Regions from separate parts of the Streptomyces sp. NBC_00984 genome, predicted to be linked through region 1. Evidence: riboswitches for the same ligand, from Rfam matches in the RefSeq annotation. Region 1 holds a riboswitch; the other holds the start of a gene.
What was found. A riboswitch is a leader RNA that binds a small molecule or an ion and turns the genes downstream of it on or off. The one in region 1 is predicted to bind S-adenosylmethionine.
Positions count from the first base shown of each region.

Region 1 (4,191 bases):
ACACATGCAGCGGCTGCTGGCGGCACGGCGGGCCGCGCCCGGGAACGACGTGGCCTCGCGCATGCTGGCGTACCCCGGTGAGTTCACCGACGAGGAGTACGTGCTCGACCTGATGGCCATCACGGCCGCCGGGCACCTCACCACGGCCGACTGGATCGGCAACTCGCTCCGGCTGATGCTCACCGACGACCAGTTCGCCGTCGCGCTCTCCGGCGGCCGGCACAGCGTCGCCGAAGCCATGAACGAGGTGCTCTGGGAGGAGGGCCCCACGCAGATCCTCGCCGGTCGCTGGGCGGCCCGCGACACCCGGCTGGGAGGCCGGAACATCCGAGCCGGGGACATGCTGCTGCTGGGCCTGGGCGCCGCCAACGCCGATCCGCACATCCGGCAGCATCTCTCCGCACCGGGAGGACCGTCGGGCCGGCGCGGCAACAGCGCGCACCTGGCGTTCAGCCACGGCGAATACCGCTGCCCCTTCCCCGCGCAGGAGATCGCCGAAATCATCGCCCGCACCGGGATCGAGGTGCTGCTCGACCGGCTTCCCGACCTGGAACTGTCCGTACCCGCGCCTGAGTTGGTCCGGCGCCAGTCCGCCTTCCTGCGGGGGATGACCGCGTTGCCCGTCCGATTCGCCCCCGTACGCCCGACAGGAGACTTGTCTTGAACTGCCCGCAGGCCGCCGCCCGGGAGGCCGCTTCGAGCGGCGGGCCCGTCGTCATCGATCCGCTGGTCCAGGACCTGGACGGTGAGACGGCGCGACTGCGTGACGCCGGTCCGCTCGCCAGGATCGAGCTCCTCGGCGTTCCGGCCCTGACCGTCACCCGGCATGCCCTGGCCCGTCAACTGCTCCTCGATCCCCGCCTGGTGAAGGACCTCGACGCCTGGGGGCTCTGGCAGCGCGGGGAGGTCACGCACGAGTGGCCGCTGATCGGCATGATCGACGCCGGGCGTTCCATGTTCACGGTGGACGGTGCCGAGCACCGGCGGCTGCGCACCAAGACCTCCCAGGCACTCACGCCGCGCCGGCTGGAGGAGATACGCCCGGACATCGAGAAGTTCACCGAGGAACTGCTCGATGCCCTCGCCGAGCAGGGCGAGAAGAGCGAGAACGGTGTGGTCGACCTCAAGTCCGTGTTCGCCCAGCCGCTGCCGATGCGGGTCGTCGGCATGTTGATGGGCGTGGACGAGGCCGAGCACCCCATGCTGATGCGGCGGTACAAGGCGTTCTTCTCCATGCTCACCCCGCAGGAGGAACGCCTGGCGCTGCTGGCCGAGTTGGACATCTTCTACGCCGCTCTCGTACGCGAGAGGACCGCGCGTCCGGCCGACGACCTCACCAGCGCGCTCATCCTCGCCGAGGAGGGCGGCGAACCGCTCACCGAGGAAGAGGTGGTGGGCAATCTCAAGGCGATGGTGGCCGCCGGTCACGAGACCACCATCGGGCTGATCCTGAACGCCGTACGCGCCCTGCTCACCCACCCCGACCAACTGCGCAGGGTGCTCGACGGCGAGATCCCGTGGGAGACGGTGATCGAGGAGACCCTGCGCTGGGACACCCCCACCACCCATCTGCTGATGCGGTTCGCCACGGAGGACATCCGGATCGGCGACGACGTGATCGCGAAGGGCGAAGGAGTGGTGATCTCCTATCGCGCCATCGGCCGTGACATCGAGCACCACGGGACGGACGCCGACGACTTCGACATCACCCGGCCGACCCCGATCCGCCACATGACCTTCGGTCACGGCCCCCACATCTGCCCCGGGGCGGCGCTCTCCCGGGTCGAGGCCGGGATCGCCCTGCCCGCCCTGTTCGCGCGCTTCCCCGGGCTGCGGGCGGCCGTCGCGGACGAACAGGTCCGCAGGCTGCCGGTGATGACGCAGAACGACATGGCGGCCTTCCCGGTCCTGCTGCACGGCTGAGAACTGACCACCCGTCGGGCACCGTCGCTCGTGGGATACAGTTCTCGCAGGTCATGAGTTCCAGTGCACAGCCCCGGCTAACTGGACGGCACCCCGCTCCGCTGCGGGTGCTCCGGGTGACGACCGGCCTCATGCGCGGCGTATGGGGAACAGCGGACCATCGGGGCAGAGCACCTGGGGTCCATGATCTCGGGAAGGCGGAGAACCATGCTCCCCCACCTCATCCAGAATGACGGCTGCACCAGCCACGGCCCCGGTCACCACGTCCACTGGATCCATGCCAAGAAGTGCCACCAGCAGCCCGGCCAGGCCGTGGAACTCCTGCTCACCTCCGGTGACGTCGGCGCCGACGGCTGGGTCGGGCTGCGCCCCGCCTTCGACCACGCCGAGGACCTGCCGAAGGTGTGGACGCATGCTCCGGCAGCCCTCACGGAACTGCTCACGGAGCACCGCGGACGGGTGTTCTGGCTGCCGCGGTGGCACGCCCTGAAGCTGGTGGACTCCGCCGGCCGTGCCACCGCCCTGGTCAACGCCGGTTTCGACGGCGGCCCGCTGTGCGCGACGACGGCCCCCGACCCGCGGCGGACCGTCGGCGGCACGTCCTACGGCCTGTAGGACCCGCCCGGTCCGCAGGGCCCGCTCGTCAGCCCAGCGCGTCCGTCAGCGCGCTGTCCGCCGCGGCGCGCGATTCCTGCCACAGGGTGGTCACCGGCACCCATACGTGGACTCCCTCGGGCATGCCCACGGTGGCCGCGCGGAAGGCGACGCCCAGATGGGAGGGGTCCGCCGCCACGGACAGGCTGCCGACGACGTGGCCTTCGGTGGCCGCCGGGTCCGCGGTGCGCACGGCGGCGTACGCCCGCTCGCCGCCGGCCAGTGCGTAGGGTCCGCTCCCGGCGGGCGGGACGGCCTCGGCGGAGCCGTCGAGGCCCCTGAAGGTGATCGTGGGGACCCGGTCCACCACACAGGCCCGGTCGCCGTTGTTGGTGACGCTGATACGGGCGACGTTCCGCTGTCCGCCGGGTGCGGCGTGCACGTCGAGGTCCTTCTCCTGGCAGGTTCCGAGGCGGCTCGCGGTGTCGGTGGACGCGGTGCCGGTCGTTGCCGACGCCGCGGTGCCGGTCAGTGTCAGGGTGGCCGTGACGGAGAGCGCGGAGGCGAGAGCGGAGCGGAGACGCATGGTGTTTCTCCCGTTGGATCGACAGCCTGCGGAGACGGCCGGGCGGCCCGTCGGCCGGTGGGACCGACATGGACAGTGTGAACCGCCTGCCCCGATCTCCGCGACAGATCGGACATATCGGTTCGGCATATCCGGTGTCGGGACGGGCCATGTGTCCGGTCCCGGGACGGGTTGCGCGTCCGGACCCGGGAAAGTCCCCCGGTTCCGGACGCGCCGTCCCGCCTCGCGCGACCGCGGGCCCGACCCAGGGGGGACCGGCGCCCCCACCGCGCGGCACCCCGCCCCGTGTGCCTCACCGTGTCCGGATCGTCGCCATCACTTCCCGGTCCGGCTGCAGCGTCAGCGACGGCACCGGACCGATGACGCCCGGGTCCACGTCCAGCTCGAATCGGCGCGCCAGCACGGCCAGGATCAGGACCGCCTCCACCATGGCGAACCGGGTGCCCAGGCAGACCCGGGGGCCGCCGCCGAACGGGAACCAGGCGTACTCCGCGATGTCGTCGCCCGTCTCCGGATCCCAGCGCTCGGGGCGGAACTCCTCCGGCTCGGGAAACCACCGCGCGTCGCGTTGTGTCACCCACTGGCTGGTCCACACCCGGGTGCCCTCCGGCATCGGCACACCGCCGATCCGCGCACCCTCCTTCGCGACACCGGTGACCAGCCAGATCGTCGGGTAGAGGCGCAGGGTCTCCTTGACCACGGACTGGGTGTACGTCAGCCGCGCGTAGTCGTCGAACTCCGGCTCCCGGTCACCGAGCACCCGGTCCAGCTCCTCGGTGAGCGCGGCACGCACCCGCGGATTGCGGGACAGCAGATACCAGGCCCACACCAGCGTGGAACTGGTCGTCTCGTGCCCGCCGATGTACAGCGTGACCGTCTCGTCGCGTATCTCCTGGTCGGTGAGGTGTGCGCCCGTCTCGTCCACCGCGGTCAACAGCCGGCTCAGCAGGTCGGGGCGCTCGTCCCCGCCGTCGCGATGACGGGCGACGACCCGGCCCACCTCGGCGTCGATGACCGCCGCGGCCTTCTTGATCCTGGCCCGGCCGGGAGTCGGCACCCAGTCCGGCAACAGCGCGCCGATACCGGCG
Region 1 covers NZ_CP108734.1:1,442,566-1,446,756, reverse strand. The annotation lists gene OG520_RS06165 (cytochrome P450) at 1-664, shown strand, start outside; gene OG520_RS06160 (cytochrome P450) at 661-1,923, shown strand; SAM riboswitch class IV at 1,973-2,082, shown strand; gene OG520_RS06155 (hypothetical protein) at 2,131-2,538, shown strand; gene OG520_RS06150 (DUF4232 domain-containing protein) at 2,567-3,103, opposite strand; gene OG520_RS06145 (cytochrome P450) at 3,396-4,191, opposite strand, start outside.

Region 2 (4,191 bases), 5.2 Mb from region 1:
CTTTTACCGGCTGTGGACCCAGGAGCGGACCATGAACGTTGTGACCCCGATCGGCGGCGACAGCGTGGCGGACCGTTCCTGGCCCGGCATGCTGAACCCCCTGCTGCGCGGTGAGAACCTCACCGCCGACGACACCGCGTGGGCGATGGACCGCATCATGAGCGGCGAGGCGACCGATGTGCAGATCGCCGGGTTCGCGGTGGCGCTGCGGGCCAAGGGCGAGACGATCGACGAGGTGTCCGGCCTGGTACGGGCGATGTACGAGCACGCCAACACCATCCACGTACCCGGTCGTACGGTCGACATCGTCGGCACCGGCGGCGACCTCGCCAAGACGGTCAACATCTCCACCATGTCGGCGATCGTCATCGCCGGCACCGGCGCCAAGGTCGTCAAGCACGGCAACCGCGCCTCCTCGTCGGCGAGCGGTTCCTCCGATGTGCTGGAGAAGCTCGGCGTCAACCTGGACCTCTCCGCGCAGCGGGTCGTCGAGGTCGCCGAGGAGGCGGGCATCACCTTCTGCTTCGCGGTGAAGTTCCACCCCGCCCTGCGCTACGTCTCCAGGGCCCGCAAGGAGCTCGGCGCGCCGACGACGTTCAACATCCTCGGGCCGCTCACCAACCCGGCCCGGGTGCGTTCGCAGGCCGTCGGCGTGGCCGACCTGAAGATGGCGCCCATCGTCGCCGGGGTGCTGGCCGGGCGCGGCAATTCGGCGCTGGTCTTCCGCGGCGACGACGGTCTGGACGAGCTGACGACGACCGCGACCTCGCGGGTCTGGGTGGTCCGGGACGGAGCGGTGCGCGAGGAGGCGTTCGACCCGCGCGACGTCGGTCTGGAACTGGTGCCCGTGCAGGCCCTGCGCGGTGCGGACGCCTCGTACAACGCCGATGTGGCCCGCCGGGTGCTGGGCGGCGAGCGGGGACCGGTGCGCGATGCCGTACTGCTCAACTCGGCGGCGGCGCTGGTGGCGCTGGACGCGGCGGACGGCACGCTGAACGAGCAGCTCGCGGCCGGGATGGCGAAGGCCGCCGAGTCCATCGACTCCGGGGCGGCGGCACGTGCGCTGGAGCGCTGGGTGGCGGCCAGCAACGCCTGAAACAGGCGGAAATGTGGCGCAGGGCGCAGTCCGGATCCTGGACTGCGCCTTGCGCGTCTTCAGGCGTATGGCAAGATGCTGGTCAGGTCATGAGTGACAGCGACTACGGCCCCGGCCCGCTGTCCGGCAACCCTCCGTCCGTGGCGGGGTGCCCCGGGTGAAGACCAGGCCGTAGGCAGCGAGGTCTGCGGCAAGCGCGGGCCCCTCGGCATCTGTGAATGCCAACCCCCGGGGTCCTGGTCCCTAGGGAGTCTCTTGTGAGCACGCGAATGCGATAGGGCCGTCGGCCCTCCTCCGCACACCCCTCTTTTCTCCGCTGCGCTGCCGCGTTTCCGCCGGCGCATGCAATTCGCCTGCCTCTTACGGGAGTTCGCCATGTCTGTCTTCACCGCTGCCGCCGACCAGTCGTTTTGTGCCCCTCTGTCGGTTCTGGGCAAGGATGTGACGGTTCCGCTGGTCACGGGCGGTGAGGTCACCTACGCCGCTCTCGACTACGCCGCCAGCGCCCCCGCCCTCCAGCGCGTCTGGGACGACGTCGCCGCGTACGCCCCGTACTACGGCAGCGTCCACCGCGGGGCCGGTTACCTCTCGCAGCTCTCCACGGACCTCTTCGAGAACAGCCGCGCGACCGTCGCGGAGTTCCTCGGCTGCCGCGCCGACGACCAGGTGATCTTCACCCGCTCGACCACCGACTCGCTGAACCTGCTGGCCGCGGTCGTCCCGGCCGACTGCCAGGTCTTCGTGTACGAGACCGAGCACCACGCCTCGCTGCTGCCGTGGCGCGATGCCCGGGTGACCTACCTGAACGCCCCGCGCACCCCCGCCCAGGCCGTCGAGACGCTGGAGCGGGCGCTCGCCGACCGCGAGCCCTACGGCCCCGCGCTGGTCTGCGTCACCGGCGCCTCCAACGTCACCGGCGAGCTGTGGCCGGTGAAGGAGCTGGCCGCCGCCGCGCACGCGCACGGTGCCCGGATCGTGCTGGACGCCGCGCAGCTCGCCCCGCACCACCCCGTCGACATTGCCGAGCTGGACGTCGACTGGGTCGCCTTCTCCGGACACAAGCTGTACGCGCCCTTCGGCTCGGGCGTCCTCGCCGGCCGGTCCGACTGGCTGCAGCAGGCCGAGCCCTACCTCGCCGGCGGCGGCGCCTCGCGCAAGGTCGCCCGCCGCACCGACGGCGGCGTGGACGTCGAATGGCACTCCACCGCCGCCCGCCACGAGGCCGGTTCCCCCAACGTCATCGGGGTGTACTCCATCGCCTCCGCCTGCAAGGCGCTCACCGAGGCGGGCTTCGACAACCTGGTCGCCCGGGAGCAGCACCTCGTGGGCGCGGTCCGGGCCGGCCTGGCCGAGGTCCCCGAGGTCAAGGTGCTCTCGCTGTTCGGCGACGAGGCCCCGCGGGTCGGCGTCATCTCCTTCGTGGTGGAGGGCTGGAACAGCTCGCACTTCGCCGCCGCCCTCTCCGCCGAGTACGGCATCGGGGTCCGCGACGGCCTGTTCTGCGCCCACCCGCTGGTCCGCACCCTGCTGGGCAGCGACCCGCAGGAGGTCGGGGAGTGCGGCGCGCCGGAGGCCGAGCCGGGCGAGAGCTCGCTCAACGCGATCCGGGTGAGCTTCGGCGCCGGTACGCCGGACGAGCACATCGAGCGCTTCGTCCGCGCGGTCAAGGAACTGGTGAGCAAGGGCGCCCAGTGGAAGTACCGCACCGAGGACGGCCGCTGCGTCCCGGACCGGGGTGCGGCGCAGCTCTGACGGGCACACAGCACTTCGGCGGGGGACGGGCAGCCGAGCCCGTCCCCCGCCGAAGTGTCACGCCGTGGGGGTGTGCCTACGCGTCGAGGCCGATGGCGAAGGCGGCCTCCAGGTCGTGCTGCGAGTAGGTACGGAACGCCACATGCGTGTCGGTGGCCTCGACGCCGGGGATCTTGCTGATCCGGCCGGGGATGACGTCGGCCAGATCGTCGTGCTTGGCCACCCGGACCATGGCGATCAGGTCGTACGTACCGGTGACCGAGAAGACCTCGCTGACGCTGTCCAGCGCGGCGATGGCCTCGGCGATCTCGGGAATCCGGTCCACGCTGGTTTTGATGAGCACGATCGCGGTGATCACGGCTGGCTTTCTCCCTCGGTGGCCGTGGCTGGTGCCTTCACTCTATCCGTACGCCGGTAACGCCCCCAGGCGTAGAGAAAGCCCAGGGCGAAGCCCACCACATGGGCCAGATAGGCCACGCCCGGCCCCCCGCTGCCCGCGCCCTGGACCGCCAGCCACTGCAGGACGAACCAGAAGACCAGCACGATCCAGGCGGGGAAGCGCAGCGGCAGGAAGAAGAGGAACGGGAACAGGCTGGTGACCCGGGCCCTGGGGAAGAGGTACAGGAACGCCCCGAGCACCGCCGAGATCGCCCCCGAGGCGCCCACCAGCGTCTGGTCGGACGTGGCGTGGGCCGCCGCGTAGGCGACCAGGGCGAGATAGCCGCTGATGACGTAGAAGAAGGTGAACCCGACCCGGCCCATGCGCTCCTCGGTCATCGCCCCGAACACGTACAGGAAGAGCACGTTGCCGAGCAGGTGCAGCCAGCTGCCGTGCACGAAGAGGGCGGTGAGCGGGGCGAGCAGGGCGTGTGCGGAGCCGTCCCACAGCTCGCTCGGGATCACGCCCCACCGTTCGAAGTACCCCGCCTGGGCGGCCAGCAGGGCGTCGGCGGTTCCGGGGACCGGGTTGAAGCCGGACAGCGGGCTGATCACGAAGACCAGGGCGCAGACCGCGATCAGGGCATGGGTCACCAGTGGTCCACCGGTGACCGTCCGTAGCAGTCCGCCGGACAGCCTGCCGGCCACAGCTCGCCGATCGATCATGAACAGAGCATGACGCAACCGGAGGGAACGGGACAGACCGCCTCGCCGTGTCGGGGGGACGCGGTGAGGCCGTAGGGTTACGGCAGGACATCCGCAGTTCGACGGCGCACCGCGAGATCCTTGAAGCAAGGCAGCACGAGGCTCGACGAAAGAGGACGCAACGATGACGACGGTTCCCCAGCCGACCGACGGGACTCGCTGGCGTTGCACGCTCTGCGGAAATCTCACGCGCTTCGACG
Region 2 covers NZ_CP108734.1:6,593,793-6,597,983, forward strand. The annotation lists gene trpD (anthranilate phosphoribosyltransferase) at 32-1,096, shown strand; SAM riboswitch class IV at 1,182-1,299, shown strand; gene OG520_RS29465 (aminotransferase class V-fold PLP-dependent enzyme) at 1,472-2,848, shown strand; gene OG520_RS29470 (Lrp/AsnC family transcriptional regulator) at 2,925-3,206, opposite strand; gene OG520_RS29475 (rhomboid family intramembrane serine protease) at 3,203-3,952, opposite strand; gene OG520_RS29480 (hypothetical protein) at 4,116-4,191, shown strand, end outside.
Region 2: it holds a riboswitch for S-adenosylmethionine, as region 1 does, so the genes downstream of both, OG520_RS29465 (aminotransferase class V-fold PLP-dependent enzyme) here and OG520_RS06155 (hypothetical protein) in region 1, are expected to answer to the same signal.